4 regions of the Paenibacillus xanthanilyticus genome follow, and region 1 is predicted to be linked to each of the others. Evidence: riboswitches for the same ligand, from Rfam matches in the RefSeq annotation. Region 1 holds a riboswitch; each other region holds the start of a gene.
What was found. Region 1 has a riboswitch for cyclic di-GMP ahead of ACFSKT_RS28975 (putative bifunctional diguanylate cyclase/phosphodiesterase). Riboswitches for the same ligand answer to the same signal wherever they lie in the genome.
Positions count from the first base shown of each region.

Region 1 (5,478 bases):
CTGGGACCGCTTCCCGGACGGCATCACGCAGCAATGGGGCTCCGCAATGCAGGAGTACCTCGGCAAGCAAATCAGCGGCGATGAGCTGCTCGGCAAGCTGGACAAAGCCGTTGCGGATATCGTCAAACGTTAATCGCGCGACTATGGCACGGCATTCCTTCGGGGATGCCGTGTTTTTTCTATAGAAAAGAAGCGCACGACAAAAAGGCTGGCGCGCGTCATGGCGATGACGCAGGCCAGCCTTTGTGCTGCCGTAATAAGGATGATTAATGCGCCGCAGCGGCTGCCTCGGCGGGGCCGGGCTCGACGAGCGATCGGCTCTCCCAGCGGCGGCTGCGCCAGCGTACCCACATGATGACGGCGCGGAGCCATTCGTCCGCGGCGATGGCGAGCCAGATGCCGACCAAGCCAAGATCGAGCTGGAACACGAGCAGATAGCCGAGCGGCAAGCTCATGAGCACCATCGAGATAAAGCCCATGTAGACCGTGAACTTCGCGTCGCCGGCCGCGCGCAGCGCGTTGACGAGCACGAGATTGCCGGCGCGGCCGGTCTCCAGCACGATGCTGATGAGAATGACCTGCGCGACGATCGCGACGATGTTCGGATTGTCGGTGAACAGCCCGGCGAGCGGATAACGGAACAGCATGGCCAGCACGTCGACGATGACCGTAATGCCGACGCTCCACGCCACGCTGGAGATAACCCGTCGGAAAGCGATCTCCTTCTGCTTGGCCCCGACGAGTCTGCCGACGATAATCGCGGTGCCCATGCCGATCGCCGCGCTGAACAAATACACGTACTGCGAGATGGAGTTCGCGTAGTTGCGAGCCGCGAGCGCCTCCGAGCCGAGGAAAGTGACATAATAAAGAAAGACCGTTTGGCAGGCATGGTAGGTGACCTGCTCAAGCGCGGACGGTATGCCGATCCGCAGGATTTTCTGAATATATTCCTTCGTGAATGTCAGATAATAACGGAAGGCGATGCGCACTTCCATGACACGGTAAAGCAGCCAGAGGAACACAAGAAACGCGACGCCGCGGCTAATGACGGTCGACACGGCCGCGCCGGCCACGCCCATCTCCGGGAAGCCGAGATTGCCGAAAATCAGCGCATAGTTCAGCCCGATATGAAGCACGTTCATGCCGAGCGCGACATACATCGATTCTTTCGTAAAGCCGTAGGTGCGGATGAGGCTCGCGAACACGTTGATTAGCGCTTGAATGAAGAGGAAGCCGCCCACGATGCTCATATACGTCTTGGCATAGGCGAGCACTTCGCCGTGCAGGTTCATTTCCCCGAGAATCATATTGCCGAAGATGAACAGCGCGCCGCTGACGACCAGGCCGAGAAGCAGGTTAAGCGTGACGGCGAGCCCGGCGATCTTCGACGCTTCGAGCATCCGCTTCGCCCCGATGTACTGGGCCACGACGATGGCCGCCCCGTTACTGATCACTTCCATAATAAGAATACAAATAAATAAGTATTGGTTGACGACGCCGACCGCGGAGACCGCATCGTCGGATACGCGGCTGAGCATGTAGATATCGGCCGTACCCATCAGCATGAACAGGAAAACTTCTAAGAAAATCGGCCATGTTAATTTATAAAGGCTAAGGCCTTTGGCGTCACCCGTAGATGCGCTTGACAACGTATACCACCTGCGCTTTCGTTCCTTTTATGCAATGGGGCTATCGTAACATAGACCTATTAGCTTTGCATCAACTACATGTTAAAAATAAGTGAGCAGCTTTCAATTTTTTAATGGAAGCGGAACCATATGCAATAAAGCGGATATCCCTTGCAAAGCCTACGCAGCACGACGATCAGGCGACTTGGAAGGGGTGATTTGGATCTTTCGCACAAATGCAGCCAAATGGTGGGAAGGCCCGTTTGAGCGGGGGACAAGGGTAGACGAGGTTAGGAGGATCGGCCTATAATAGGACTAAACAACATGATGTTCAGGGCAAACCGCTCCGAAAGGACGGGACGCAAAACTATAGGGGCTTACCGGAGCTTGTCTCCCGTTGCCAGCCAGCTGCCGCGCAAGGAGAACCCGCGGAGGTTCTTTTTTTTATCCCTCGGCATTTCGTCCCTTACCATGAAAGCGTTTGTCCCCCGATTCCATAGAAGCAAGCCGGTATTGGCATCATAACTTCTTAGACTATCAACGACGTGGAGCTGACTCCGATGCAATTATGGATTGTTTCCATTCTACTCCTTCTCCTTCCAAGCTATCTGCTGTTCTATATGGGGGCCGAAATTTATTGGCGCAACCCTCGGCATCGGCTGCACCAGCTGACCATGGCGCTCATGTTCTCGCTGGGGCTGATGCTCGTCCTGCAGTTCGCCATTTATCACTTTATTCCGTTGTCGGCCAGCGAAATGGCGGCCCGGCTGCGGTTCACGATGGCCTTCCTGACGATGGGCCTCGCGCTGCTGTTCTTTCGCCATCTGACCGGGGGCAACCAGACGACGAGAATCGGCCTGGCGCTCGCCCTGATGCCGTTTCTTTGCGCGGCGCTCTCGTTCCTTCCCCTATTCGCCAACGACGTCCGTCTCGAGGTGCACGACGGGCACCGGTACGATTCGTTCGGTCCCGTCTACGGGCTGCTTCTTGGTGCGGGGCTCGCGTATACGTTCTTGGGCGTCGTATTCATGCTTATTCACAAAATCTTGTATGCCGTTTATCGCAATACGACGGAGATGAAGCGGTTCAGCGCGATTCTGTGGGGAACGGTTTGCACTGTGCTCGCGGTGATTGTGGCCGTGGGCATCAACTTCGTGCTCGTCTCTAGAGGCGTATACACGTTCAATTTCCTCCCGACCTCATGCGTCGTGATCTGGGCGTTCGCGCTTCGTTACGCCATGGTCAATCACGACTTTCTGGCCGCGACCGGTAGAAGGTACGAGCTGCTCTTCAAGCTGTCGCATCACGGCATCGTGCTGCTGGACAGCCAGTGCCGCATCGTGGAGGCGAACGCCTCGTTCCATAAGCTGGTCGGCCTTAGTCCGGAAGGCAGCCTGCACGGACGCCGGTTCTCGGGCTTGCTGCGTGCCAGCGAACGGGAGGCCTTCGAGGCCGACTACCGGCAGGCCAGCGAGACGCTGACGCCGCTGCACCGGGAGCTGGTGTTGATCGGAGCCTACGGCCAGACGCACCTCGTGGAGGCGCATAGCGATTATATCGAGATCGAAGGCAGTCTGTATTCGTTCCTGCTTGCGCGCGATATGACCCGTCAGAAGGAGGACGAGGCACGGCTCGCCCAGCTCGCCTATGAAGACGAGCTTACGGGACTGGGCAATCGCCGGCATTTCTCGGACCGCATTCGGCAGGATCTGGCCAGCGGGCTGGAGCTTGGCGTCATGCTGCTCGATCTGGATCAATTCAAATGGGTCAACGACACGCTCGGCCACTCGGCGGGCGACGCGATGCTGCAGCAGGTGGCGGGCAAGCTTCGGGCCGCCTCCGGAGGCTTCGTGGCCCGGCTCGGCGGCGACGAGTTCGGCGTGCTGGTCCGCGGCGGGCGGGACGAGGTGTTACGCCATGCGGAGGCGCTGATCGCCGCCATGAAGGAGCCCGTCATGCTGGGCGGCAAGCCGTATGCGATTACCGCGAGCATCGGCATTAGCTTGGCGCCGGATGACGGCCGCGACAACGAGACGCTGCTGCGGAGCGCCGACACGGCGATGTACGTGGCCAAGAACGGCGGACGCAACCAATATCAGCTGTTCCAGCCGCAATTGAAGACGAACGCCGACAACTATATGACGCTCGTCAGCGGCTTGTCCTCCGCGCTTGGGCGGGGAGAGCTGCAGTTGCACTTCCAGCCGCAGATCGATCTGCCTGCCGGCGGCGTATACGGCGCCGAAGCGCTGCTGCGCTGGCATTCGCCGGAGCTCGGCGCGGTGCCGCCGGACGTGTTCATTCCGGTCGCCGAAGCGAACGGGCTCATCGTGCCGATCGGCCGATGGGTGCTCGAGGAAGCCATCAAGCAGGCGAAGCATTGGGTTGATCGGGGCTGCCAAGAATTCGTCGTCTCCGTCAATCTCTCCGCGATCCAGCTGCGGGATGCAGAGCTGGCCGAACAAGTGGCGGGGCTGCTGGATCGATACGGCTTGCCGTCTCATAATCTTTGCCTGGAGATCACGGAGAGCACGGCGATCGCCGACGTGGAGACGTCGTATCAAATTTGCAAGGCGCTGGGCGAGATGGGCGTGAAGCTGGCCATCGATGATTTCGGCACAGGCTATTCGTCGCTGGCGGTGCTCGGCCGATTCCCGTTCGACTTCATCAAGATCGACCGCTCGCTCGTCCGGGATATCGCCACGAACAAGAAGGATCTGGCCGTTATACGTTCCGTCGTCGCGCTTGCGCGCGATCTGGGGCTGCAGGTCGTCGCCGAAGGCGTCGAGACGGCGGAGCAGCACGAGATGCTCCGCGGGCTGGGCTGCCATGAGGGACAAGGCTATCTGTACGGAAGGCCGATGAGCCGAGATGACATGGACGCCTACTTGCAACGCAAAGGATGCTGCGGACAGCTCGGGACGGCTTAAGCCCGAACGGCCGGCCCGCCAATAGCTGGAGAACGCAAACAAGAGGCTGCCGGATGGCAGCCTCTTGTTGTTGGAGCTATATTCGGAGCGGGGGCGGTTAGGATTTGTCGCCCTTGTCCGCCTGGTACAGGCTCATCAAATGCTGCACCTCGCCGCGGCTCTCGCGGATATCGGCCGTGATGTCCTGCTGGTTCGCGCTTTGCTCGCCGACCGTCGCCGACAATTGATCGAGCGTCGCCGACAGCTCTTCGATGAAAGCCGCGAAATCGGCGGTGGCCGTCTTCACATGGGCCGATTTCGAGCCGATGGACTTGGTCTGCTCGTGATTGTGCTTGATGGTCTCCGTTAAGATGCCGATGGCCGCTTCGATCGTGCGGAACGTGCCGCGCGTCTGATCGGTCATGTCGACCGATTGGGTCATCTGCTCCACGTTGCGCGACATCAGCTCCTGAACGGAGCGCGTGTCGAGCTGGATTTTGCCGATCTTGCTCATCATCTCGTCCGCAAGCGCCGTGCTCTGCGCGGCGAGCGAACGAACCTCCTGGGCCACGATCGCGAAGCCGCGCCCGGCTTCGCCCGCGCGCGCCGCCTCGATGCTGGCGTTGAGCGAGAGGATGTTCGTCTGGGCGGAGATGTCGTTGATGGAGCGGACCGAATGCGTCACTTCCGCGATGCTGGCCTGCAGATTCGCCATCTCTTGGTGCATGACCTCGAACGAACCGCTGAACTGCTGCATCGCGCGGGATAGCGCCTCGACGCGCTCGGAGCCGTCCTGGCTCGCCTGCTCGGACTCGGCGGCCTTCTGCTCCAGCGTGTCCGACTGTTCCACCATCCGGGCGACCATCCGGTTCGTCTGCTCGAGCTCTTCGGTGATGTCGCTGATCGTCTGCGCCTGCACGGTCACCCCGGAGGCGATTTCTTGG
Region 1 covers NZ_JBHUHA010000002.1:2,606,378-2,611,855, reverse strand. Annotated here, with positions in the region: gene ACFSKT_RS28985 (ABC transporter substrate-binding protein) at 1-133, shown strand, start outside; gene ACFSKT_RS28980 (MATE family efflux transporter) at 267-1,649, opposite strand; cyclic di-GMP riboswitch class I at 1,954-2,044, shown strand; gene ACFSKT_RS28975 (putative bifunctional diguanylate cyclase/phosphodiesterase) at 2,189-4,555, shown strand; gene ACFSKT_RS28970 (methyl-accepting chemotaxis protein) at 4,653-5,478, opposite strand, start outside.

Region 2 (5,478 bases), 430 kb from region 1:
CTTGCCGGCCTGAACGGGGAGTATGCCATCGGCAACCTTCCGGCAGGCAATCTAACCGTCGTGGTTAGCGCGCCGGGCTTTGCCACCGCGGTCGGCGGCGTCGGCGTTACGCCGGGCGAGAATGTCGCGGGGTTGGACTTCCGGCTTCAGCAGCTGGTCGGCAGCATCTCGGGACAAATTACGAGCGCCCAGACCCGGCAGCCTGTACCGGGAGCGACGATCGAGGTTCGAATTCTAGACGAACTGGGCGTGCCGGTGGCAACGGTGGCGACCAGTCCTTTCGGGAACTATCTGGTGGAGAATCTCGCGCCGGGCAGCTATACCGTCATCGTGAGCGCGGAGGGCTTCGCCGTCTCCGCGATCGGCGTCATCGTGACCGCCAATCAGACGACGAGCGCCAGTCTCGCGCTTAGCCCGCTGGCGGGCGAGATTGCCGGCGTCGTGAACGCGGGGGGCGCCATTCTGCCAGGCGGCGACGTTAGTTTGAGGCTCTATACGGAGGATGGCGTGCTGCTGCAGACCCTCCTGGCGAACGTCGACGGGTCGTACCGTTTCTTTCAAGTCGCGCCGGGCAACTACATCGTCAACGCGACTGCCGACGGCTTTGTCGCCCAATCGCAGCAGGTGCCGGTTGCCGCGAGCCAAACGGCGACCGCCAACTTCAATCTTCAATCGCAGCCGGCCGTGCTGAGCGGGATCGTGCGAAGCGAAGCGACCGGAGCCGCCCTAGGCGGCAGCACGGTTATTGTGCGCGATTTGAACGATCTGGTTGTGGCGACGGGGATTGCCGATGAGAACGGCGCTTTCGCACTTGATAATCTGCCGGCCGGCACCTTCGTCGCCGCCGTATCCGCAGCCGGGTTCGGAACCGGCGCATCGGTCGTCAACTTGAACCGCGGCCAGTCGACGAGCGCCGTGCTGCAGTTGGTCCCGAATCCGGGATCGCTGGCCGGCTACGTCACCGATCTGGACACGAGCGCTGCCGTGGAAGGAGCCGTCGTGACGGTCAGGAGAGATGATACGGATGCCGTCGTGGCTACCGCGCTGACGGATAATCGCGGCGCGTATCTCATTCAAGATTTGGGGGCGGGTCGCTATACCGTAACGGCAGAGGCTTCTGGCTTCTTCACGCAGATTCTGTCCGAGGCAGTCGCGCCGGATCTACAGACGCCGCTCAGTTTCGTGCTTTCCCGCAATCCCGCGACCATCCAGGGGAATGTGGCGAACGCCGCGACCGGGCAGCCGATCGCGGGCGCCGCAATCGAGATTCGGCTGTTCAATACGTTCGGCGAGGCGGTGGCCTCCTCCCTGACGGACGCGCAAGGCAACTATACGATTAATCGGGTACCGGCCTCCAACTATACCGTCATTGCGAGTCAGCCCAATTTTGGGACGGAGGAAACGTCGGCGCACGTCGGACCGGGTCAGACGACTACGTTGAATTTTGCGCTCACGCCGAATCCCGCTTCCCTGTCCGGCACGATCGTCCAGCAATCGAACGGCTTGCCGATTGCCGGCGCGACAATCGACGTTATCGACGCGTTCACGGGCATCGTGGTGCGCAGCGGTCTCTCGGACGCCCGAGGCGTTTACCTTATCGGCGGTTTGCGGGCCGACGACTACATCGTGCGGACGTCGCAATCCGGTTTTCAAAGCGAGTCGAACGCAATAACGCTTCAACCGGGAAGCGCGCGCGTGTTGAATGTCAGCCTTCGCGCCAACCCGACGACCATCGTCGGCGCCGTGACGAACACGGCGCAGAATGTGATGAACGGGGCAGTCGTACAGGTGCTGAACGCCAATAATGAAGTACTCGCCGTGACGGTAACCAACCCGGAAGGCCGATTCGCGGTGAGCGGATTGCCGAGCGAGACGCTCGTCATTACGACAAGCTCGCTCATGCTTGGATCGGCTGTCGTGGTGTTCGATCCGCGTATGGGCGGGGAAGTTCGCATCAGCATGCCCGAGGAGATGGGCGACTTGCGCGGCACGGTGCGCGACGAGAGGCTGCGCCCGCTCTATAAAGCGCTCGTGGAAGTATTCGACCGGAATCGGCGGCTCGTACGCGCGGTCATTACGAACACGGCCGGTCAGTATTACATCGGCAATCTGGCTGCCGGTATCTACGATGTGCAGTTCACCTATCCGGACAAACGTCCGCTCACGAAAAGCGCCCTTATTTTCAATGGTCAAGTGACAGTATTGGACGCGATTTTGCAAGACGATGACGAGGAATAGCCGGCTGAGCCCGGAACCAGATCAAGGGGTGTCCCGCAGCCGTCCGCAGGTGACGGGGGGCGCCCTTTTTCCGTGAAAATATCACATGCTCTGCTTCATAAACGCTTTAATTAATCGCCGCTATTTACGCATGACATTCATGCGGCGGCAGCGCATCTAACAGCCAGGAGAACAGACCTTTGGTCGCATGAATAATCGGATCACGTTGATTGGTTAATGTTACCTAGTTCCTTTAGGGTTGTTTCATTGTCTGATAGGGAGAAAAGAATCATTACTAATCAACATTTAGTCTATTAAGACTACTATTTCGAGGGAATTTGGACCTTATCCGGATAATCTAAAAATAGGGGATTTTGTCGGATTACGGAGTATAGGACCTCGGGGTAAGATGTGATCAAGATATCGGAACGGCGAACAAGCAAGACGAACTTCGCTGGATCTCGATAAAGGCAAAACCGGCGAAAGCCGGCGACGCAAAGCTACAGGGGCTAAGCCGCGGAAGACGCGGGATGCCAGCCAGCTGCCGAAAGATGCAGGGGAGTTCTTTTTTCGAACCCTCCTTTCGGGCCTAAAGGTGGGCTATTTTGCATACGCAAAAGGAGGTGGCGACCCGGATGAAGCTGGTCATTCGGGAGAGCGGGGAACGGCTTGGCGACCAAATTGAATGCGCTTACACGTTTTGGCGGAGACTGCGAGGCCTCGTAGGAAGGCAATCTCTCCCAAGCGGCAGCGGCCTTCATATTCAGCCGTGCAAGTCAGTCCACATGTTCTTTATGAACTACGACCTGGACGTGCTTCATCTGGACAAGGCAGGCGTCGTCGTCGGCATGGAGCATCGGCTCCGGCCGGGGAGGGTCGGTGCGGCGTTCGCGGGAACCCGCTCCGTCGTGGAGCTTCCGGCAGGCACGTTGGCAGCCGCGAAGGTCGAGCTGGGACAGACCGCGATTTTGGAACCTTAACGAGCAGTAAACTGAATTTTGATCGACACCACAAATTTAGGAGGCTAACAACATGATGAACAGCATTCGCCGCTTCTGGAACGACGAGCAAGGCCAAGGGATGACGGAGTACGGATTGGTTCTAGGTCTGATCGCGGTCGCGGTCGTCACGGCGCTGATCGCGCTGCGCGGCCACATTATCGACCTGTTCGACAATGCGGAAGACACGATTAACACGGGCGTTACGGAGATGGGCGGCACGCCTTAATTTTTGGTCGATCCTTGGTACGATCGGATATAGGATGACAAGCAGACGGACGAAGAAAGCACGGAAGCCGTTGTTTTGAACCGCAACCACGAGACAACAACCATTCTTAGGAGGCTAACAACATGATGAACAGCATTCGCCGCTTCTGGAACGATGAGCAAGGTCAAGGGATGACGGAGTACGGATTGGTGCTCGGGCTAATCGCGGTGGCGGTCGTGACGGCGCTCATCACACTGCGCGGTCATATTATCGACCTGTTCGACAACGCGGAGGATACGGTCAACACCGGCGTGACGGAAATGGGCGGAACGCCTTAAGCTTCCTTGCCTAAGGGCCGTGCGTCAACTAGTGGCGTGCGGCCTTTCCTTTTGGACGAAACCAGTTGAGAGGTGGACGCGAAGATGTGGGCAAACGCGATTATGCTGCTCGTGCTGGCGCTATGCGTCGTCACCGATGTGCGCAGCCGCAAAATTTATAACAACGTCATCGCTCCGGCGCTGGTGCTGGCGGTCGTATATCATGCCGCGACGGACGGCTGGAGCGGATTGCTTCATATGCTGATCGGGCTTGGCGCGGGGTTCGCGATTCTGCTCATCCCTTATCTTCTCGGCGGCATGGGAGCGGGCGACGTCAAGCTGCTTGCGCTCGTCGGGGCGTTGAAAGGAGCGGGCTTCGTGATGGCCGCATCGGTCTACATGGCGCTGTTCGGGGCTGTCATGGCGCTTGCGATCGTGTTGTTCAAGAACGGTTTTCGGGCGCGAATCCGTTACATGCAGTACGTTTTGGTATGCATCCGGTACCGGCTGAAGCTGCCGCTGCAAGGACACTTCGTCTCCGGCACGTACCCATACGGGGTGGCGATCGCGGCCGGATGCGTACTCGGTTTTATGATGGAAGGATGGGGAGCGGGATGATACGGGACGAGCGCGGCCAGTCGCTAGTCGAGTTTGCGCTTTTGCTGCCGCTGCTGATGCTGCTTCTATGCGGAATCGCGGACTTGGGCAGGCTGCTCTTCGCTTACTCCAGTTTGCAAATGACCGTGCAGGAGACGGCTCGCCTCGGCGGACTGGGCAGAAGCGACGGCGACATGACGGCCTATGCCAAAGCACATCTTCGGGTAGGGGACCCGGCAAGCATGACGGTGACGATTACGCCGAGTCAGTCTACCCGGGCATCCGGGGAGAACGTGACGGTGACGCTGCGCTATTCGCTTCCGCTGATGACGCCCGTCATGACGCGGGTCATTCCGGCCCCGGTTCTTTCAGCCCATTCCACCATTCGGGTGGAGTAGGAGGTTCACGATGAAAACGGATTTTGGCGCTTTTATAAAGGAAGAACGCGGCAGCACGATCGTCTGGGCCGGCTTATCGATGATGTTTTTGCTCACGATTGCCGGGCTTGTCGTGGATGGCGGGATCATGTACGCGACGAAGAGTCATTTGCAGAAAACCGCCAATGCAGCCGCGTTGTCGGGCGCGCAGGAACTAACCGGACAGGTTGGAGCCGCGGAGGCGGTGATCGGATCGATTCTGGCCGCGCACGGGGAACAGAGCAGCTTGACCGGCACCGAGATCGCGCCGATGTCCACGGTGCGCGTGAAGTTGGAGAAGAAGATCGGACTCGGCTTCGCCAGACTGCTCGGCAAAGATACCGCAACCGTCTCGGCGGAAGCGGCGGCGCGGATTGCGCCGATGGGCAGGGCCGCCGGCGTAGCGCCGCTCGGCATCGATGAATCGATTCCGCTGGAGTACTTGAAGCCGTACAAGCTCAAGGTGGACAACTCCGGGGTGGAAGCGGGCTACTTCGGCATTCTGGCGCTCGGCGGGCCGGGCGCAACGACGTACGAGAGCAATCTGAAGTTCGGGTATCCGAGCGAGATCGAAGCGGGCGATATCATTGACACCCAGACCGGGAACGTGGCGGGCAAGACGCGCGACAGCATCAATTTGCGCATCGACCAGGACCCGTATCCGGTCGGGGAGTATTGGCATCGGGACTCTTCCCGAGTCATATTGATTCCGGTTTACAAGCCAC
Region 2 covers NZ_JBHUHA010000002.1:3,034,301-3,039,778, forward strand. Annotated here, with positions in the region: gene ACFSKT_RS30805 (carboxypeptidase regulatory-like domain-containing protein) at 1-2,238, shown strand, start outside; cyclic di-GMP riboswitch class I at 2,677-2,766, shown strand; gene ACFSKT_RS30810 (DUF192 domain-containing protein) at 2,823-3,197, shown strand; gene ACFSKT_RS30815 (Flp family type IVb pilin) at 3,250-3,444, shown strand; gene ACFSKT_RS30820 (Flp family type IVb pilin) at 3,567-3,761, shown strand; gene ACFSKT_RS30825 (A24 family peptidase) at 3,846-4,358, shown strand; gene ACFSKT_RS30830 (TadE/TadG family type IV pilus assembly protein) at 4,355-4,735, shown strand; gene ACFSKT_RS30835 (pilus assembly protein TadG-related protein) at 4,746-5,478, shown strand, end outside.
Region 2: it holds a riboswitch for cyclic di-GMP, as region 1 does, so the genes downstream of both, ACFSKT_RS30810 (DUF192 domain-containing protein) here and ACFSKT_RS28975 (putative bifunctional diguanylate cyclase/phosphodiesterase) in region 1, are expected to answer to the same signal.

Region 3 (5,478 bases), on a different contig from region 1:
GTGGGCGTATCCCCCAACCAGTATCGGAAGAGCTCGGTCGCGGGGGTCGGAAAATAAGGGAATCGCAAAATGCAACAATAGGGTATCGCTCGTCATTAGATGACGAGGATACCCTATTGTTATTTATTGTAGTCAGATTTTAAATTGCTTGATGATGCGCTGCAGATCGTCCGCCAAGCTGGCAAGCGCTTGGGAGGAAGACGAGATCTCTTCCATGGAGGCAAGCTGCTCTTCCGTCGCGGCCGAGATGTTCTGCGTCATCGATGCCGAGTCGCTCGCGACCGCGTGAACGTCCCGGATCGAGGCGTTCACGTTCGCCGTTCCGTCGGCCAGCTTCCGCAGATCCGCGGAAATGTCTTCGATTTGCGCGACGACGCTGCTGACCGCCTGCTCGATTTTTTGGAACGAGCCGCCTGCATGATTCACGACCGTCAAGCCGCTGTTCACCTCTTGCGCCGCTTTCTCCATCGTCCGCAGCGTCGTCTCCGTATCCTGCTGAATCAGTTGAATGAGCTGCGAGATTTGGTCTGTCGATTGATTGGACTGTTCGGCGAGCTTGCGCACTTCGCCCGCGACGACGGCGAATCCTTTGCCGTGTTCGCCCGCGCGCGCGGCTTCGATCGCCGCATTCAAGGCGAGCAGGTTGGTCTGTGCCGAGATGCCGGAGATGACATTCGTGATCTGCTCGATTTCGTTCGAGCGCTCGTTCAAGCTTTTTACCGCGTCGAACAAGCTGCTCACGTTGGCGTAGATGGAGTTCATCTGCGTACCCACTTCGCTGATCGCTTGGTTGCCCTCGGACGACACGGCCGACGCGTGCAGGGCGTCCTGCTTCATCCGGTCCGTCGAGTCGGCGATCGATTGCGTATAGCCGGCCATGTCGGATATCGCGTTCGTGCTATCGGATACCAGCTGCGCTTGCTTATCCGTCCCGACCGCGAGCTCCTGCACCGTGAGCGTGACGTGTTCGCTCGCCTTGCTGCTCTGCACGGCGCTGGCGCTCAGCTCTTCGGCTGACGCGGCGACTTGGAAGGTCGACTCGTGGACAGAGCCGAACACCGTCTGGAGATTCGCCGTCATACTGTTCAGGGATGCGACGAGCTGGCCGATTTCATCCTTCGAAATATAGCTGCCTTTCACGGTGAAATCGCCTTGTTCCGCTTCGGTCAGCAATCGCTTGACTTCCTTAACCGGCTTGACGATCATGCGCGAGATCACGAGGCTGAGCGCCACGAGAGCGAGAAGCGCGGCAGCGACGACGGAGGAGACGAACACCGTGACGTCTTTTACATCTTGCTGGTTGGTTTCGTTAATGATGCCGGCATTTTCGACGTTGTACTTCTGCAGCGCTTTCAGCGTGTCGTTCACCAGCTTGCGCATCGCTTCCACGTTCTCGTGATAATGCGCGTACGCTTCGGCGTTCTTATTGGCTGCGGCCAACTGGATCACTTCGCTGCGGGCCTTCGCCAAATTCGCGGCATGCTCCCGGTATTGCGTCAGCAGTTTGTTCTCTTCAGCCGTAAGTTCGCTGCTGGCGAGTTCGTCGATCATCGCATCGATCTCTTCCCAAGCGGAGGCGATTTCGTCGATGAGCTCCTGATTGCGAGCGGGGTCCTCTGTCGTCAGCAGCTCAAGCGTGTACGCGTCGCTTGCTCTGGCGTTGACCCGAATCTGCATGATGGTATTCAGCGGGATCAAATTGTGCTCGTACATATGCTCCGAGTTTTGGGCAATGTCTCTCATATAATTGATGCCCAGTGTGCCGACCGACCCGAGTCCTACCGCGCTTACGAAGATCAGAAGTGTCAGTTTTTTCGATATGCTGAGGTTTCGTAGAAGTTTCATTTCGCTATCCCCTTCGATATAGATGAGAACGCAACGGATAACTTACGTCCTGTATATGCTCTATTTATCGTCAGGTGAGGCGCGAAGATAATAGGTAATAGGAGGGGAATTGCTCCCTTTGCGGACCGCTAACAAGGTGAAAGGGCGGTGACGATAACGGCTTTACGCCGCCAGTGTAGGATTGGGCGAGATGATCGGCAATCCGGATGTGTTCGATTCCTTGACGTACAAGGACAGCTCCAGCTGCTTGGCCTTTTGATAGGGCTTATTTTTAACGGATGAGGTCAAAATAAAGGATAATACGGTCAAATTGTCGGGTTATGTCGAAGTGAGGTAATTGCGCCAAGAGGGGAGGGGCTCATGGGTATTCTGATCGTTGACGATTCGCCGATGATGCAGCATTTGTTCCGGGATGTCTTAGTACGAGAAGGTTACGCAAATGTTCACACGGCTAGCTCCGCTGATGAAGCCTTTATGTTTTTGGGTATCCATGACGAGGAACGTCCCAAGAAAACCACGGTGCAGATCAATTTAATCCTGCTGGACATTGTCATGCCCGGCATGGACGGAATCGAAGCGTGTAAAATCATTAAGAAACACGATACGTATAAGGACACGCCCATCATTTTCATTACGGCCAGCAAAAGCCAAATTATGGATGCGTTTTTGGCGGGGGGAATGGATTTCATCCAAAAAGACTTTGAGCAGTACGAACTGCTGGCTCGGGTCAAATCCGCGCTGAGTCTGAAGAGAGAGATGAATGCCCGGATTGCCAGAGAGATCAAAATTCGCAGGGAGCTTCAGTTGGCCAAGCAGGTTCAAAAAAGCGTCTTGAGTCAACCGATTGTCGACGGCAACATCCAAATTCATGGCAAATATCTTGAGTCCGACGAAGTTTCGGGCGATATGTTCTACTGGGCTCAGGTCTCGGAGGATCAATACGCCATATTGGTGCTTGATGTGTCCGGTCATGGTTTGTCATCGGCGCTCATCACGATGTCGGTTCGGTCATTGCTCGAGCGGACGATTAGGCAAGAAGTCGAGCCTGAACGCGTCTTTACGGAATTAAACGAGCAAATGGTGCAGTTGTTCGGCGGCGGCAAGAAGCTGATTTATTTTACGGCCCTCTATCTGCTCGTCGACGTGAAAACGAAAATGATTCATTATTTCAACGCGGGTCATCCGCCGGGTCTTGTGCTGTCCAATGACAAGGTCATCGACCGGTTAACCACGACGACGGTTCCGATCGGCGTGAAGAAGAATCCGCCCGTCAAAACGGGAATGCTTCACTATGAGAACCAAACGCGGATCATTCTATATACGGATGGGCTCGTGGAGACGCCGGGCGTGCCGGTATCGGTCAGCATTAATAAGCTGTCCGACTATGTCTCTTTGCTGCGCGGCCAGTCGAATGAATCGTTCTTGGAAGAAGTGGCCGTAATCAAGCAAAACCGAAGCGACGATATCTGTATCATATCGATCCTCTTATCCTAGATATTGGCAGATACATCATGATAAAGGCAAACTCGTACGAAAGTCGGGGACGCAAAGCGGCGGGCCTACGTCATTACGTCGGCAGCCGGGTTACCGAATGGGGCCGGAGAGACTGCCATTCTGGCGGTCCCTTCCTTTTTTACAGGCGAATAAGGACGGTGATTGCAGTGGAAGCAAGCGTCATATCGAGAGGCAAAACGGTTCAGCATGCGGTGGAAACGGCATTAACGCTGCTCGGCACAACGAAAGATCACGTTCATATTGAAATATTGGAGTCGGAAACGCGCGGCGTTCTGGGACTCATGGCCAAAAAAGCGGTCGTCCGCGTGACCCGAAAGACCGAGATCTCCAAGGAGGAGAGCCGCTCCCCGATGTCCGTAGCGCTGGAAGAATACATATCGGAGGAGTTATCCGGCACTCAAGCGGATCAAGCGGATCAATCGAAACAACCGAATCATACGAAGGCTACCGAGGCGCACAGTTCCCGTTCGAAGGCCTATTCAGGCAAAGCGTGGATTGAAAATGGCATCATCGGCACCCTGGACGCGCCCGACCAATTTCCGTTAATAAGCCCTATGAAAGAGGGGAAGCTGTACAAGAATGGGAACCTGGTCGAGCAAACGACGACGATCGTGGAGCGAGACGTCTTTCGCGTGGAACTGATCAATGAGGATCAACGCCCCGTCTGGTCAATCGAAATTGACGACCGGAACATGAAGGCTCGCCTGAACGTAGAGCCCGGTTTTCGCATCACTCGCACGCTCAAAGATCAGGCCCCGACCTCGCATCTGACACTTCTCGCCGCCGAAGATAAACAGCCGCTCGCCATTAACATGCAGGATGTCTTGAACGAACTCAAAGCGCGGGGCGTAACGGTCGGCATTCTATCCGAGAATATCGCCATGGCGTGCAAAAGCGTCGTCCGCGGCAGTTTCGAGATCGCGATTGGGCAGGAGCCGGTCCCGGGCAAAAACGGTTATTTGAAGCCCTTGTTCGAGACGAACGAGAATCAGGCCATCATGCCGAAGACGCGTCCGGACGGCACGATCGATTACCGCGAAATCAAAGAGTTCCCATCCGTAACGGAAGGCAGGGTCATTGGGCTAATTATGCCGCCCGAGCCCGGGAAGCCTGGACTCGATGTCATGGGTAGGCGCGTGGAGCCGGAACCGGTGCACGAGCTGCAATTGAAGTTGGGCGAGGGCGTCACCCTGCTGGACGACCCAACGAAGGTGTTGTCCATTCAATCCGGACGGCCGAATCTTGTGCAGAAAGGCGTTCACGCCGAACTCTCCATCGTCCCCAAACTGGTGCATGGCGCTGATGTAGACATTGCCTCGGGCAATATCCGCTTTCAAGGCGACGTCGATATTTTGGGAACCGTCCAAGACGGGATGACCGTGGAGGCAGAGGGCAGCGTCATGGTACGCGGGAACGTGAACATTGCTCGGATTAAGACAGGCCATTCCTTGATCATACATGCCAACGTGATCGGCAGCGATGTTGTTGCAGGCAAAGGCAGCATGTTCACGGCGGAAGCGTACCCGCTGCTACTTGACATTCACGAAAAAGCGAAGTTTTTGCGCAATGCGGTCGTGCAAGTGAACAATGCCAGCGCATTCAAGGCGACCGATTATAACGAGAAAGGGCTTGGGCCGCTCATCAAGGTACTGCTGCAAGGTAAATTCAAATTGCTTCGCGAAACGATCGTGGATTTGACCAAGATGGTCATGGACGCGACGGCGGAGATTGATCCCGAGTGGACCGAATACGCCGGATATCTAAGAAAAGCCTTTTTGAATCCAGTGTCGAGCACGATCAAAGAATTGAAAGACTTGGACGGTTTTATCGAGAAGACGGAATTTTGGATGTCGAAGGCCCAGCCGTCCCAGGAACAATCGCTGCTCTGCCAATTCGCGTATGCCCAGAACAGCACGATTTATTGCGAGGGCGACATCAATGCGCTTCAAGGCTGCTACAATACGACCATCTACAGCAGCGGACTGCTCGTGGTGAAAGGGTTTCTGCGCGGCGGCGAGTATTTTGCGAAGAACGGCGTTCGCGCGGCGGAAGTCGGTTCGGTTAGCGGAAGCATCACGAAAATCCGCGTTCCGGCCGGAGCGGAGATTCATTTGACCA
Region 3 covers NZ_JBHUHA010000001.1:1,331,403-1,336,880, reverse strand. Annotated here, with positions in the region: gene ACFSKT_RS05475 (response regulator) at 1-57, shown strand, start outside; gene ACFSKT_RS05470 (methyl-accepting chemotaxis protein) at 133-1,845, opposite strand; gene ACFSKT_RS05465 (SpoIIE family protein phosphatase) at 2,206-3,339, shown strand; cyclic di-GMP riboswitch class I at 3,355-3,437, shown strand; gene ACFSKT_RS05460 (flagellar assembly protein A) at 3,498-5,478, shown strand, end outside.
Region 3: it holds a riboswitch for cyclic di-GMP, as region 1 does, so the genes downstream of both, ACFSKT_RS05460 (flagellar assembly protein A) here and ACFSKT_RS28975 (putative bifunctional diguanylate cyclase/phosphodiesterase) in region 1, are expected to answer to the same signal.

Region 4 (5,478 bases), on a different contig from region 1:
AATTGAACACATATACCATATTAGTAATGAATATGTACAAATTTGAACATATATACCCATAAAAGAAGCCGCATTCCCCAGGCGAGACTCCCCAAACGACGCAGACTCATACATACTACCGCCTAAAGGATGTCCTAGAACTAAACCATAAGCGTGTTCCGCAACGCGTCCGTGCGCTTGACTTCCGATTAGTCGTGGCGTAATTGTGACCATTGGATTGTGTAGAACGGGCCGTCTCCCCCACTTTCGCCCCGACAGCTCTGCCATACTCGTGCTACTTCGTGTTCATCATTAAACAGTCGACCCATTAGAAAGTTATGGTCGAATTCCGAGCTTCCTTGTTGTAAATGATAAAGGGCGCATGGTAAATTTATAGAAATATACATATGATGCGAGGTTAACGATGTTCAAGATTGAACAATTACCGATCCATTCTTTCGAGACGCTGCACCCGCAAGCCGGCCTTGAAGAATTGATCCTGCTGCTCCGCCGCGGCCTGGACGCCTGCGTGACGGCCAATGGGCGCTCCTACGTGTTCACGCCCAAGGACCTCTGCTATTTCCAAGGCGACTTGGGCGGAACCGTCGGCGAGTATGTCGCCGACAAAACACATCTCGCCTCGTTCATGCTGCCGTATACGAACGACCTTCGCGCGCTGAACGCGGCGCTGGCGGATATCCCGGACGACGTCTCCCGGCTGATCATCGTGCAGGATGAGAACGGCGCGCTGCTCGGCTCGTGCCCGCTCGGCAGCCTCGTGCGCGTAGTGCTTGGCGAGCTGCAGCGGCTGGACGCGTATTTCGCCACGCTCGCCGAGACAGTGACCGATGCCGTCACCGTCGTCGACCGGAGCGGCTCCGTTATTTGCTGGAACAGCAACGCGGAGGAGATCTACGGCATCCCGAAGGAAGAGATTCTCGGCCGGCGGATCGGCGAGCATTTCGATCCCGAAGCGCTCATGGTGCTGCGCATTCTCGACGAGGGCCGGATGCTGCGCGGCGCGTACCATCGCCCTCGGCCGGATACGCACGTCCTCATTAACGCTTCTCCCATCTACGACATGAACGGACGCATTATCGCGAGCATCGCGACCGAGCAGGACATTACGCATCTGGTGAAGCTGAACGACGAGCTGACGACCGTGCAGGCCGCGCCGGCCGAGCTGGCCGGCAGCAGCGACGATCCGTTCGCCGGCATCAAGGGCAAGGGCGGCGCGATCAACAAGGCGATCACCCTCGCGCGCAAGGTCGCCGGCGCCTCGGCGCCGTTCCTCCTCGTCGGCGAATCCGGCACGGGCAAGGAGCAGTTCGCGACGGCGATCCATCAGGCGAGTCCGCGCGCCGGCCAGCCGTTCGTCATCGTCAACTGCGGCTCTATCCCGCCCGGCTTGCTCGACATCGAGCTGTTCGGCTATCAAGGCGGCACCTTCTCAGGCCAGGATACCGGCAAAGCGGGCGCGCTCGAAGCCGCCGGAGGCGGAACGCTGTTCCTCAATGAGATCGACAAGCTTCCCGTGGACATTCAGGCGAAGCTCTATCAGGCGATGCAGACCCGGATGGTCACCCGCAGCGGCGCGGAAACGCCCGTCCGCATCGAGGCGCGCGTCGTCGCCGCGACGGATCAGCTGCTGGCCGACATGGTCGCGGCGCGAGCATTCCGGGACGATCTGTACTATGCGTTCAATATCGTCTCGATCGCCATCCCGCCGCTGCGCGAGCGCAAGGAGGACATCCCGTCGCTGGCCCAGCTCTACGTCCGCGATTATGCGCTTCAATACCAGAAGCCGATCCCGGTATTCGATCCGGGCGTCATGGTGGCCCTTATGAGCTATCAGTGGCCGGGCAATCTGCGGGAGCTGCGCAACGTCATCGAGCGGTGCATCATTCTATGCGATGGCGAGCAAATCACGATGGAGCTGCTGCCGGAAGCGCTCCAGCGCGATCAGCTGCAGCGCGATGCCGCCCCGGACGAGGAATCCGGCTTCTACCACGAACGCAAGGCGCTCAAGCCCGCGCTCACGCAAGAGGACGAGATCGCGCTCATCGAGGAGGCGCTCGCCAAGACGTTCGGCAACAAGAGCGCCGCCGCCAAGCTGCTCGGCATCTCGCGCGGGACGCTGTATAATAAGATGAAGGAGTTTCATCTGAGCTAAGCGATATCGGCACGCATGCCAAAAAGAGTCCGGGAAGCATGAATCATGCTTTCCGGACTCTTTTTGCGTACTGCTTTATCGCATCCGCTCCATGAACTCCAGACGGTTGCCGAACGGATCCTGGACGTAAAACCTCCCGACGCCTTCCTCCGCCCGCGCATCGTCGTCCATGACGATTACCCCCCGGCCTTGCAGTTGGGCTTTAAGCTGGTTCAGCCCCCGGACACGGAAAGCCGGATGCGCCTTGGCCGCCGGGACGAAGTCCTTTTGCACGCCGACATGCACCTGATGCGCGCCGCATTGGAACCATGCTCCGCCTCGGGCTCGCAGCGGCTCCGGCTTCGGAATTTCCGGCCACCCGAGCAATCCGCCGAAGAAACGCCGCGCCGCGTCCTCGCAGCCTTCCGGCGCCGCCAACTGCACGTGATCGATACCGTCGAATTGAAATGCCATCCCATTCGCCCCCCATTTTCAGTTTCACTCTACAAAACACAGTTTCATTTCATACTGATTTTACAACGTTATCCAGTAAAAGACCACCCTCTTTCGAACATGGTCCTTTCGGCAGCTTCTCGTTGAGTTCGGCGGTGAACACAAACTTTTTTTTAGGCCGGCAGGAAAAAAGGAAGGTTGCACAGAAATGATAATCTCGAGCAACAATTACCATTGAGTTGCCTTTCCATTTCCACTACAATTGACCTACCAAGTCTTATGACCTACAACCTAGCAGCCTAGTCATTCATGAATCAACATATCGGGCAAACTATGCGAAAGCATAGGACGCAAAGCCACGGATCTGAAATCCAAGTATGATCGCCGGGTTGCTACCATCTCTTGAACGAACTTCGAATCAGGGGAATGCCCATGGCATTTCCCTGATTTTTTTATGTCCAAATTCACCGTGCAGGAGGACCCATCGTGGAGGGACAAGCTCTACTTTCCCATCTCAATGCTCGCAAATGGGCCATTTTCATCGCCGTCGTCCTATTGGCCGTCGCCATCGAGAGCCAGCCGCTTTCCCTCGTCTACGGCATTTCGCTTTCCTTCGGCAGCGTGTTGCTGTTCGCCTCCATCGGCCTGCTTCAGCTCCGCTACGTGGCGCTTGGCGCGCTGACGGTCTATGGCGCCTGCATGCTCGCATTCGGTCACTCCCCCTTCGTGCTCGTTCATCTTGCCGAGCTGCTGGCCGTCGGACTGTTAAGCCGCAACAGCGCCAAGCCCCTTTTCTTCTGGGACGCCTGCTTCTGGGCGGTCATCGCCCTCCCGGCGGCGTTCATCCTGCACGTCACTGATCATCAAACATCCGAAATCGTGCTGGCCCTGCTCGTCGGCGCCGCCAACAGCATGATCAACGCCACGCTGGCCGGCATCGTCGTCAAATATTTGCCGGTCTGGATCCGCATCGCCCCAAGGACGAAGCAGCCGATCCACCTGAAGCAAGCGCTGGCCCACTTCACGCTCTTCATGATCTTCGTTCCCTATCTCATGTACTTGTCCATCGGCAGCGCCAACATTACCGACACGCTGGAACGCAATACGCTTCACCAGTCGGAAGGCACGGCCAGCAGCATCAAGGAAGAGCTGGGCCGCTGGACCGCCGAGGAATACCGCTCCGTGAAGCTCGGGTCGGATATCCAGATCGGCTACTTGCAGAACATGATTAACAAATACACGAGCGAAGGCATGTCGCTCATCACCGTGACCGACAACAAGAACCGGATCATCGCCGATACCCAGGGCTCTCCTTACGGGCTGAAGTTCACCCGGCTTCAAGCCGATGTCAAGAAGCAATTCAACGACCGGTTCTACCTGACCTTGCCGGCCAATGCCCATACGCGTCAAACCTGGCAGGATGCGGGTTATCTGTATATTCAGGAAGTCCCGCAGGCGTCCATGACGATCTACATCGATACGCCGCTCGGTCCGTTCCTCGACTCGATCTACGAGGAATATTTCTACCATTTCCTGAACCTGATGCTGTGCGCGCTCGGGGTCACCCTGCTCGTGCTGCTGTTTGGTCGCATGCTCACCGGCACGATTACGGAGCTAGCAGCCACCACCGCGAACTTGCCCGACCGGCTCAAAAGGATGGAGACGCTCGAATGGCCGACAAGCGGCATTATCGAATTCAACTCGCTCATTCAGAACTTCCAGCATATGTCGCGCGACTTGTTCCGGCTGTTCCAGGAATCGTCGGACGCGAACAGCAAGCTCAAGGACCAGACCGCCAAGCTGATGGTCTCCGAAGAGAAGCTCCAGCATTTGGCGTACTACGACGGTCTGACCGGCTTGCCGAACCGGCTTCACTTCTCCAATCACCTGCTGCGCGTGCTGGAGGAGCATCAACAAAGCGAACGAAGCGCCGGCCAGTCGGTGGCGGTCATGTTCGCGGACTTGAACCGGTTCAAGCAGATCAACGATACGATGGGCCATGCCGCGGGCGACGAGCTGCTGCAGCGGGTGGCCGAGCGGTTCGCCCGCTACGAGTCCGGGCAATGCCGCATTTTCCGCCTCGGCGGCGACGAGTTCGTCGTCGTGCTCGTCTATGAGGACGAGGCGCTGCTGCACGAGACGGCGGACGCGATCTGCCGCACGTTCAACGACGCCATTATGATCGCGGGAACCGAGCTTTACATATCCGTCAGCTTGGGCATCAGCGTCTACCCGCGGGACAGCCGCGATCACGATTCCCTGCTGAAGCATGCGGATATGGCGATGTATCAGGCGAAAGAACAAGGGACCAGCTGCTATCGCTTCTTCGACGACGAGATGAACCGATACCTCGCGGAGAAGATGCAGCTGGAAAACGGTCTGCGGATCGCGATCCGCTCCGGCGAGTTCAAGCTCCATTACCAACCGAAGGTGGCGGTCGCCACCGGGCGAATCAGCGGCGCCGAAGCGCTCATCCGCTGGTATCACCCGAATCTCGGCCTCATCCCGCCGGACCGCTTCATCCCGCTTGCGGAAACCTCCGGCTTGATCGCCGAGATCGACGCCTGGGTCATCCGGGAAGCCTGCCGGCAGAACCGCGTCTGGACGCGGCAGGGCATGCCGCCGCTGCCGGTCGCCGTCAACATCTCCGGCCGCCATTTCGAACAGGGCGAGCTTCCGCAGCTGATTCGGTCGATCGCCGATGAGACGGGGATGGATCTCTCTCTGCTGACGCTCGAGATTACGGAGGGCATCTTCATCCGCAATCCCGACAAAGTCGTCGCGCAGCTCGAGGCGCTCCGGGCGCTCGGCCTTCGCGTCTCCATCGACGATTTCGGCACCGGCTATTCGTCCTTGAACCAGCTGCAGCGTCTGCCCGTCGACGAGGTCAAGCT
Region 4 covers NZ_JBHUHA010000001.1:3,696,459-3,701,936, forward strand. Annotated here, with positions in the region: gene ACFSKT_RS15870 (sigma-54 interaction domain-containing protein) at 404-2,152, shown strand; gene ACFSKT_RS15875 (VOC family protein) at 2,228-2,605, opposite strand; cyclic di-GMP riboswitch class I at 2,900-2,981, shown strand; gene ACFSKT_RS15880 (putative bifunctional diguanylate cyclase/phosphodiesterase) at 3,071-5,478, shown strand, end outside.
Region 4: it holds a riboswitch for cyclic di-GMP, as region 1 does, so the genes downstream of both, ACFSKT_RS15880 (putative bifunctional diguanylate cyclase/phosphodiesterase) here and ACFSKT_RS28975 (putative bifunctional diguanylate cyclase/phosphodiesterase) in region 1, are expected to answer to the same signal.